DNA from 2 places in the Butyrivibrio hungatei genome. Region 1 is predicted to be linked to the other one. Evidence: a T-box and tRNA genes for the amino acid it is inferred to sense, from the RefSeq annotation. Region 1 holds a T-box; the other holds one or more tRNA genes.
The links. A T-box is a leader RNA that pairs with one kind of tRNA and senses whether it is charged. The one in region 1 lies ahead of ileS (isoleucine--tRNA ligase), so its partner is inferred to be a tRNA-Ile.
Positions count from the first base shown of each region.

Region 1 (5,478 bases):
AGAGCTATTGAGAAAGGGATTGGAAGAGAAGGGGTACAAGATATTCCTTGATTCTCCTACCAATCAGCAGTTCATCGTTGTTGACGATGACAAGTTAAAAGAGCTTGATAAGAATATCCGCTACGGCTTCTGGGAGAAGTACGATGATAGCCACACAGTCATCAGACTTGCAACAGACTGGGCTACAACAAAAGAAGATGTAGAAAAGCTTATGTCATTTCTTTAATTATCTGATGAAAAATAAAAGCAGATATCGACTATAGATCGGTATCTGCTTTCTTATCATTTCCGGGGAACAGTTTTCATGTTTTCGAAGGTAATATCTTTACAATACTCCGTGAGGATAGAATCTATGCCCTCTGCGGGAGCTTCCATTTCGATATCTTTAAAGGAAACGTTTTTGATCTCATATCCAGGAACATCAAATCCGCAAAGAAGGATAGAAGGGCAATCGTGCCATTCATTCTTGCCGGCATTATTATCAAGGAATCTACCTAGTAAGTGCATTCTTTCAAAGTGGCAATCACTAAGAAGTGGAGGAACCTTTGAACCTTCACCATCATCGTTGTAGCCAACAGAATGCATCTGAATGTGAGAAGCAGTAATGTCTCTGACAAGAATATTTTTGACGTAGCCGCCACGCTTTTTGGTGGCTTTTATTTCTATTCCTGACCAGGTTGGACCCATTTCACAGTCCCAAAGTCGGACATCCTCTACGCCTCCAGACATCTCACTTCCGATACATAAGCCGTGGCCAAAGTTCGTTATACAGTCAAAAACTCGAATATGTTTGGTTGGTCTGTTTATTACGTTCCCTTCAGGATTCTTGCCGGATTTGATAGCAACAGAATCATCCTCGGTATAGAAGTTACAGGCAAAAATGGTAGAGTTGGTGGAGGAGTCTGGATCCCAGCCATCACCGTTCCAGATTCCTTCTGACTTTATGATGCAGTGATCTGTTACGATGTTATCTGAATAGATGAAATGCAGGTTCCATGCAGGACCGTATCCCAAAGTAAGACCATGGATCCATATATTCTGGCAGTTGCTCATGTTGATGAGGCGGCCTCTGAATCTGCTGGCAATTGTCTCAGGCTTTTCATATTCTTTTATTTTGTCTCCAAGAGAAGCTATGTAATCTCTAAGTCTTTCTCCTTCAGTTCTTGCTATAGCTTTGGCAAGTGCAGCACCTCCGCCCATGATAGAACCCTTGCCGCGGATCACTACATTTTTGCAGTTGTAGTCAGCGGCGTGATCAAGTTCGCCTAGGTTTAAAAGACTTCTATAGCACTCCATTTCGTGACCTTCGAATCTGCTCCATATCTTTGGAAGATAATCTTCTGGATTCTCTGTTCCTTGTATAAGAGCTTCTTCTTCAAGATATATCTCAGTGTCAGAGTGAACGTTCAAAGCTCCGGTCAAAAAAGTTCCAGCAGGAATATAGATGAAGCTGTCCTTGTCACAGGCATCTAAAGCAGCCTGAATGGCATCAGTATTATTGGTCTTGCCATCCCCAACTGCGTTATAAGGGGCAGCAGTTATATCTATTTTCTTTTTGGTCTTAGCTGTCTGCAAAGAGAACTGTCCTAAGAGAACAGGATCATTTTTATGGTCAGCTCTTTTGTCTGGATAAACGATATATACAGAAATGTCTATCTGACTCTCTGGTGTTAAGCCAGAGAGAGAAGCGTGAGTTTTTCTGGTCTTAATAGTTTCATCAGCAGAATTGTTAACAACCAGGTACTCACAATCTGGATCTGCATCAAGGGGCAAGTCCCAGAATATTTCAGCTTCTGTGTCAGTAGCTCTGTAGTCTAATAAAAAGTCAAAGTCATTTAACATAATGAATTCCCCAAATAATATATAGAATATTTTCCATAATCATATTACAAAGAATATTAACCTTATTCTAGTAAAAATCCTCCAGAATATAGGCGATTTTGACCATTCAAATATGTGGATAAAATTGATAACTTATATAACAAAATTAAGACAGCAAGGTATATAATACACTTGTTACTAATAATTTTTACTAAATGGAGGGTTTGGTATGAAAAAATATGTTGCAGAATGTATTGGAACAGCAACCCTTGTAGTATTGGGCTGCGGAACTGCTATGCTGGTTGGGTGTGACGCTGCAAGCGGATCAGGATATCTTTTAACTGCTCTTGCGTTTGGTCTTACAATCGTGGCAATGGCGTATTCTATTGGTAACATTTCTGGATGTCATATTAATCCAGCGGTTTCACTGGGAGTTCTTTTAACTGGTGGAATGGAGATTAAGGAATTTATCTGCTATGTTATTTCTCAGTGCGTTGGAGCCTTGGCAGGTGCTGGAATCCTGGCGCTCATCTTTGGAACAGGCGGTGTTGAAGATAAGACTGGGGGCTTTGGATCAAACGGACTTGCTGGTGTAAACGGAAGCCCTATAGCAGGACTTATAGTTGAAATAGTTCTTACATTTATTTTTGTTATAGCTATCCTGGGTGTTACTTCCAAGAAGGCAAATCACGGCTCTTTTGGCGGACTTGTTATAGGCCTTACTCTTGTAGTTGTTCATATCCTTGGCATTGGTCTTACAGGAACAAGCGTTAACCCTGCAAGAAGCTTTGGACCAGCGCTTGTTGCTGCATTTACCGGAAACACAGCGCCTATTGCAGCTCTTTGGGTATTTATTGTAGGACCGCTTGTTGGTGCAGCTCTTGCGGCATGTGTTTATAAAGCTCTTGAAGATTAAACCACACTGTAAATATCCCTTGCATATTTTAATTATCCGTAGTAGAATGTGTGCAATATGAGTAAAAGCTGTGACGAAGACAGTAGATAGTTTATGAAAGCTTTCAGAGAGCCGCCGGTTGGTGCGAGGCGGTGCGAGTAGAAACTTATTGAAAATCACTTCTGAGCTGCGGGGTTGAAATGAGTAGATCCTGACGTAGGTTCTGGCGTTAACGGAAAGCGTATTCAACAAGCGATGAGCTTGCGCGTATGTGTAAACAGGTGGTACAACGAGATTGATATTTTGCCTCGTCCTTTTTACAAGGACGAGGCTTTTTTGTTTCACAAGAAAGGAGCTTGAAAATGTATAACAAAGTCGAAACTGACATGAATTTTGTCGGCAGAGAAAAGAAGATCGAAGAATTCTGGAAAAAAGAAGATATCTTCAAAAAGAGTGTAGACACACGCAGCAAGGGTGAGATGTATATGTTCTATGATGGCCCTCCAACAGCGAATGGTAAGCCACATATCGGACACGTTCTCACACGTGCTATTAAGGATATGATTCCAAGATACCGTACTATGAAGGGATACACTGTTCCTCGTAAGGCTGGTTGGGATACACACGGTCTTCCTGTTGAGCTTGAAGTAGAAAAGATGCTCGGTCTCGACGGAAAAGAGCAGATCGAAGAATACGGTATGGAGCCTTTCATCAAAAAATGTAAGGAATCTGTATGGAAATATAAGGGAATGTGGGAAGATTTCTCAGGCACAGTAGGTTTCTGGGCTGATATGGAGCACCCATACATTACATATGATGACAATTTCATTGAGTCAGAGTGGTGGGCTCTTAATGAGATCTGGAAGAAGGGACTTCTTTACAAGGGATTTAAGGTAGTACCTTACTGCCCACGTTGTGGAACACCTCTTTCATCACACGAAGTAGCACAGGGCTACAAGCTCTTAAAAGAGCGTACAGCTATCGTTCGTTTCAAGGTTAAGGACGAGGATGCATATTTCCTTGCATGGACAACAACACCTTGGACACTTCCTTCCAACATCGGCCTTTGCGTAAACCCAGATGAGAAGTACATCAAGGTTAAGGCAGTAGACGGAAATGTTTATTATCTTGCAGAAGCACTTGCAGATAAAGTACTCGGCACATTACTTGATAAGGATTCAGAAGGACAGAAGGCATACGAAGTTCTCGAGACATACGTTGGTACAGATCTTGAGTACAAAGAGTATGAGCCTCTTTACCAGTGCGCAGCAGATGAAACTGCAAAGCAGCACAAGAAGGCATTCTTCATCTATTGCGATACATACGTAACTATGTCAGATGGTACAGGTATCGTACATATCGCTCCTGCATTTGGTGAAGATGATGCCAGAGTTGGACGTAAATATGACGCACCACTTGTACAGATGGTTGATGGAGAAGGTCGTCTTAAGCCTGAGACTCCATTTGCTGGAATGAGATGTAAGCCAACTCAGAAAGAGATGGATGAGGGGGCTATCAGTGCAGATCCAGAGGTATTAAAAGACCTTGATAAGAGAGGACTCTTATTTGCAGCACCAAAGATGGAGCACGATTATCCTCACTGCTGGAGATGTGGTACACCACTTCTTTACTATGCTCGTTCATCATGGTTCATCAAAGTTACAGAAGTTAAGGATGATCTCATCCGCAACAACAAAGAGATCAACTGGGTTCCTGAGTCAATCGGTAAGGGACGTTTCGGTGACTGGCTTGAGAATATTCAGGACTGGGGTATCTCACGTGATAGATATTGGGGAACTCCTCTTAACATCTGGGAGTGTGATGACTGTGGCCACCAGCTTTCAGTAGGATCTAGAAAAGAGCTCGCTGAACTTTCAGGAGATCCATCTGCTGAGACAACAGAGCTTCACAGACCTTATATTGATAAGTTTGAGATCACTTGTCCTAAGTGCGGCAAGAAGATGCACAGAGTAAAAGAGGTTATTGACTGCTGGTTTGATTCAGGTGCAATGCCATTTGCTCAGCTTCACTACCCATTTGAGAACAAGGAACTCTTCGAGAAGCAGTTCCCTGCAGAGTTCATTTCAGAGGCTGTAGACCAGACAAGAGGATGGTTCTACTCACTTCATGCAGAGGCAACACTTCTTTTCAACAAGCCTGCATTCAAGAATGTTATCGTTCTTGGTCTTGTTCAGGATGAGAATGGACAGAAGATGAGTAAGTCAAAGGGTAATGCGGTTGATCCTTTCGATGCTCTTGAGAAGTACGGCGCTGACGCTATCAGATGGTACTTCTATACAAACAGTGCACCATGGCTTCCTAGCCGTTTCGCAGGTGACGCTGTTATGGAAGGACAGCGTAAGTTCCTGGGAACACTTTGGAATACATACGCATTCTTCGTACTTTACGCTAATATCGATGGCTTTGATGCTGCTAACTACAAGCTTGAGCTCGATAAGCTCACAGTAATGGATAAGTGGCTTCTTTCAAAGCTCAACAGCTGTGTTAAGGCTGTAGATGAGAACCTTAACAACTATAGAATTCCAGAAGCTGGAAAGGCTCTTGATAACTTTGTTGACGAAATGTCTAACTGGTATGTTCGTCGTTCAAGAGAGAGATTCTGGGCTAAGGGAATGGAGCAGGACAAGATCTCTGCTTATATGACTCTTTATACAGCACTTGTTACTGTTGCTAAGGCAGCAGCACCTATGGTTCCATTCATGACAGAAGAAATCTATCAGAACCTTGTTCGCACAAGCTTT
Region 1 is NZ_CP017831.1:3,041,901-3,047,378, reverse strand. It holds gene bhn_RS14105 (threonine aldolase family protein) at 1-226, shown strand, start outside; gene bhn_RS14100 (glycoside hydrolase family 28 protein) at 283-1,842, opposite strand; gene bhn_RS14095 (MIP/aquaporin family protein) at 2,051-2,737, shown strand; T-box leader at 2,799-3,035, shown strand; gene ileS (isoleucine--tRNA ligase) at 3,079-5,478, shown strand, end outside.

Region 2 (5,478 bases), 1.4 Mb from region 1:
GAGATGAGAAAAGAGTTCCTTTCAAATGTATCTCACGAACTCAAGACTCCTATAGCTCTCATTCAGGGATATGCAGAAGGCCTCAAGGAAGGTATCAATGATGACGAGGAGAGCCGTAACTTCTACTGCGAAGTCATCATGGATGAAGCGTCCAAGATGAATATCATGGTAAAAAAGCTCCTGACACTGAACCAGCTTGAATTTGGCAATGACAGTACTAACATGGACCGCTTTGATATTGTGGATATGATCCGCAACTACATCAAATCAGCGGAACTTTTGGCAAAACAAAAGGATGTAACTATAAAATTTGAAGATTATGAGCCGATATTTGTATGGGGAGACGAATTCAAGATTGAAGAAGTCCTCCAGAACTTCTATAGCAATGCTCTTAATCATATAGATGGTGACAAGATCATAGAGATCAAGCTTATTCAGGAAGATAATCATGTGAGAGTATCTGTATTTAATACAGGTAAGCCTATTCCAGAAGAAAGCTTAGATCATATCTGGGAGAAGTTTTATAAAGTTGATAAAGCCAGAACCAGAGAATATGGTGGAAGTGGCGTAGGTCTTTCTATTGTCAAGGCTATCATGGAAGGCATGCACCAAGCATACGGAGTTAAAAACTACGATAATGGAGTAGAATTCTATTTCGAATTAGAGACAAAATAAAAGGGGTATTTATGAGGGGCAAGAGATTACCTGGAATCATAATTGCATTAAGCACAGTATTAGCGCTCACTGGCTGTGGTGAAAAATTTCCTGACCTTACAGAGGAACAGTATAATCAGACTGTTGAATATGCTGTTGGTCTGCTTATGAAGTATTCCAATAATGGACAGGCAAAGATCACCTACGTTGATGCCAAGGAAGAACAGGATCAAAGAGACAGAGAAGCCAGGAAGAAGGAAAGAGAAGAAAAGAAAAAAGCTGAAGAAGAGAAGAATCAGCAGCAGACATATACTCCTCCTGTAGCTTCAGATACAGAAGAACCTGATGCATTTGATAGTACAGATGATATTGATGATGGTGAGGAGATGGTGGCAGAAGCTTCATCAGAGGATGTGAGCACTGGAAGTGATAATGAAGAATCAGCTTCATCTGGTTCTGGTTCAGAATCTGCAGGCTATGATCCATCTGCAATCACATTATCTTCAGAAGACTCTCAGGAGATCATGCCGGATATATTCCTTTCATACCAGGGATATTCTATTTCAAGCACCTACCCGGAGAGTTCCAAGAGCTATGTTGTTAACGCTGACAAGGGTAAAAAGCTCTTAGTACTTAGATTTGATCTGTATAATGCTTCATCTTCAACTAAGGAAGTTAATATGATCAATCTAAAGCTGCTGTTCCAGATCAAGTTAAATGGCAAGAATCTAGGCTATTCATCAGTTACATTCCTGCCTAATGACCTTGCTTCTTATATTGGCAGTATAGAGTCAAAAGCACATGAAAGTCTTGTAGTTTTGACACAGATAAATGAAAAAGATACCTCAAATATCCAAAATTTAGGCCTTATTGTTACACAGGATGGAAAAGAACAGAAGATTAACCTTAAATAACGCATGAACACTGGCGTTTAATAGGATTTAAAGCCCGCTTTTATAGCGGGCTTTTTTATATAATAAAACTCAAAAAAGTACGTTATAAAAATTTACCAAAAAAATTTGAAAAATGTTGTTGACATTAAATATATGCAGTGATATAGTTATATTCGTTGCTGATGCAGACAAGAAACACTGCAAATGCAGCAACAGAGCGGTTTTGAAGCTCATTGTACATTGACAAATAAACAGTAATGCAACCCTGAAAAATTCCAAGAGAATTATTCAGAACAAAGATTTAGTAAATAACGGACAGAACGAAAAGCCAAGCTTTAGTTCTTTGTCAGATCAAACTTTTAAACGTGAGAGTTCGATCCTGGCTCAGGATGAACGCTGGCGGCGTGCCTAACACATGCAAGTCGAACGGAGATTTAACGCTGATGAGGCTTCTGCGGATTCTTGTTAAATCTTAGTGGCGGACGGGTGAGTAACGCGTGGGCAACCTGCCTCATACTGGGGGATAACAGCTGGAAACGACTGTTAATACCGCATAAGCGCACAGTATCGCATGATGCAGTGTGAAAAACTCCGGTGGTATGAGATGGGCCCGCGTCAGATTAGCCAGTTGGCAGGGTAACGGCCTACCAAAGCAACGATCTGTAGCCGGCCTGAGAGGGCGGACGGCCACATTGGGACTGAGACACGGCCCAAACTCCTACGGGAGGCAGCAGTGGGGGATATTGCACAATGGAGGAAACTCTGATGCAGCGACGCCGCGTGAGTGAAGAAGTATTTCGGTATGTAAAGCTCTATCAGCAGGGAAGAAAGACTCGTAAGAGAGATGACGGTACCTGACTAAGAAGCCCCGGCTAACTACGTGCCAGCAGCCGCGGTAATACGTAGGGGGCAAGCGTTATCCGGATTTACTGGGTGTAAAGGGAGCGCAGACGGTGATGCAAGTCTGAAGTGAAACCCCACGGCTCAACCGTGGGCTTGCTTTGGAAACTGTATGACTAGAGTACTGGAGAGGTAAGCGGAATTCCTAGTGTAGCGGTGAAATGCGTAGATATTAGGAGGAACATCGGTGGCGAAGGCGGCTTACTGGACAGCAACTGACGTTGAGGCTCGAAGGCGTGGGGAGCAAACAGGATTAGATACCCTGGTAGTCCACGCGGTAAACGATGAATACTAGGTGTTGGGTGCCATAGGCATTCAGTGCCGTCGCTAACGCAGTAAGTATTCCACCTGGGGAGTACGTTCGCAAGAATGAAACTCAAAGGAATTGACGGGGACCCGCACAAGCGGTGGAGCATGTGGTTTAATTTCGAAGCAACGCGAAGAACCTTACCAGATCTTGAGATCCAGATGAATACAGGGGTATGCCTGTAGCTCTTCGGAGCATCTGAGACAGGTGGTGCATGGTTGTCGTCAGCTCGTGTCGTGAGATGTTGGGTTAAGTCCCGCAACGAGCGCAACCCTTGTCCATAGTAGCCAGCAGTAAGATGGGAACTCTATGGAGACTGCCAGGGATAACCTGGAGGAAGGTGGGGATGACGTCAAATCATCATGCCCCTTATGATCTGGGCCACACACGTGCTACAATGTCGTAACAAAGGGACGCGATCCCGCGAGGGTGAGCAAATCTCAAAAATAACGACCCAGTTCGGACTGTAGGCTGCAACCCGCCTGCACGAAGCTGGAATCGCTAGTAATCGCAGATCAGCATGCTGCGGTGAATACGTTCCCGGGTCTTGTACACACCGCCCGTCACACCATGGGAGTCGGAAATGCCCGAAGCCGGTGACTTAACCGTAAGGAGAGAGCCGTCGAAGGCAGGTCTGATAACTGGGGTGAAGTCGTAACAAGGTAGCCGTAGGAGAACCTGCGGCTGGATCACCTCCTTTCTAAGGAAAGAAAAAGGAATGAAGTAGGGAGTTGTATTACTGTTTAGTCGTCAAAGTACGACAAATATTTCTGGTAATGATGCGTTTGAGGGTAACACCCGTTCCCATCCCGAACACGACGGTTAAGACTCAAACGGCCGAAAGTACTATACTGGCAACGGTATGGGAGGATAGGTGGTTGCCAGATTTACGGGCTTATAGCTCAGCCGGTTAGAGCGCACGCCTGATAAGCGTGAGGTCGGTGGTTCGAGTCCACTTAAGCCCATTGCTTACAAATCTTTTAAATCTATTAGATGAGTAAGCTAGTTTGTACCTTGAAAACCGAATACTGAGAAATTTTTTAATCCAAGATATTTTTACGATTAAAAGACATCGAAAATCCAAAACAAAGAAACAAATTTATTCTTTATGAGTAACGCTATACATCATAAAGAAGAGAGAATGGTTATCGAAAGATAAGACCAGTTCTATACTAGCTAACTAAAATGGTTAAGCTATATAGGGCGCAGGGCGGATGCCTTGGCACTAAGAGCCGATGAAAGACGTGATAAGCTGCGAAAAGCTACGGGGAGATGCAAATAATCCTTGATCCGTAGATATCTGAATGGGGCAACCCGGCAGAGAAGACCTCTGTCATCGTTAACTGAATCCATAGGTTAACGAAGGGAACCCGGTGAACTGAAACATCTAAGTAGCCGGAGGAAGAGAAAACAAAAGTGATTCCGTAAGTAGCGGCGAGCGAACGCGGAAGAGCCCAAACCTAGGAGCTTGCTCTTAGGGGTTCGGACTGTATAATCGATGGAGACTGTTAGTAGAATCTGAATGGAAAGTCAGAGCCAAAGAGCGTGAAAGTCGCGTATACGAAAACGGTCGAAGCGAGACAGTATCCAGAGTAGGACGAGACACGTGAAACCTTGTCTGAACATGCGGGGACCACCCCGTAAGGCTAAATACTACTTAGTGACCGATAGCGAATAGTACCGTGAGGGAAAGGTGAAAAGGACCCCGGGAGGGGAGTGAAAGAGAACCTGAAACCCTGTGTCTGCAAGCTGCGAAAGCTCCATATGAGAGTGATCGCGTACTTTTGTAGAACCGGTCCGGCGAGTTATGTTTGTGGGCGAGGTTAAGCACTTAAGGTGAATAGCCGAAGGGAGACCAAGTCTGAATAGGGCGAATAGTCGTCAAACATAGACCCGAAACCGGGTGATCTATCCATGGACAGGATGAAGCGGCCGTAAAAGGCTGTGGAGGTCCGAACACACATCCGTTGAAAAGGGTGGTGATGAGCTGTGGATAGGGGAGAAATTCCAATCGAACTCGGAGATAGCTGGTTCTCCCCGAAATAGCTTTAGGGCTAGCCCTGTAGCATTCCTCTTGGAGGTAGAGCACTGAATATCCGCGGGGGCTTCACCGCTTACCAAAGATTATCAAACTCCGAATGCCAAAGAGGATGAGCGCAGGAGTCAGACTACACGAGATAAGTTGGGTAGTCAAAAGGGAAAGAGCCCAGATCTACGGCTAAGGTCCCAAAGTACGTGTTAAGTGGAAAAGGATGTGGGATTTCATAGACAGCTAGGATGTTGGCTCAGAAGCAGCCACACATTCAAAGAGTGCGTAATAGCTCACTAGCCGAGAGGTCCTGCGCCGAAAATTACCGGGGCTGAAACACGACACCGAAGCCTAGGGATTGTTTATATCTACGGGTATAAATGATCGGTAGGGGAGCATTCACAGGGGCGTAGAAACTGTACCGAAAGGAGCAGCGGAGCGCTGTGAAGAGAGAATGCCGGAATGAGTAGCGAGATGGAGGTGAGAATCCTCCAGGCCGAATATCCAAGGATTCCAGGGTAAAGCTGATCTGCCCTGGGGAAGTCGGGGCCTAAGCTGAGGCCGAGGAGGCGTAAGCGATGGACAGCAGGTTGATATTCCTGCACTTATGTATATCAGAACTGTGGGGACACAGGCAAAAGGCACGAGCCGGGGAAGGAAGAACCGGTCCCGCAAGGGGGAGCGAAGTATAGTAG
Region 2 is NZ_CP017831.1:1,329,031-1,334,508, forward strand. It holds gene bhn_RS06330 (sensor histidine kinase) at 1-675, shown strand, start outside; gene bhn_RS06335 (hypothetical protein) at 687-1,568, shown strand; rRNA gene bhn_RS06340 (16S ribosomal RNA) at 1,909-3,454, shown strand; rRNA gene rrf (5S ribosomal RNA) at 3,524-3,641, shown strand; tRNA gene bhn_RS06350 (tRNA-Ile) at 3,646-3,719, shown strand; rRNA gene bhn_RS06355 (23S ribosomal RNA) at 3,942-5,478, shown strand, end outside.
Region 2: it has a tRNA-Ile gene. The T-box ahead of ileS (isoleucine--tRNA ligase) is inferred to sense a tRNA for this amino acid. The anticodon was not compared.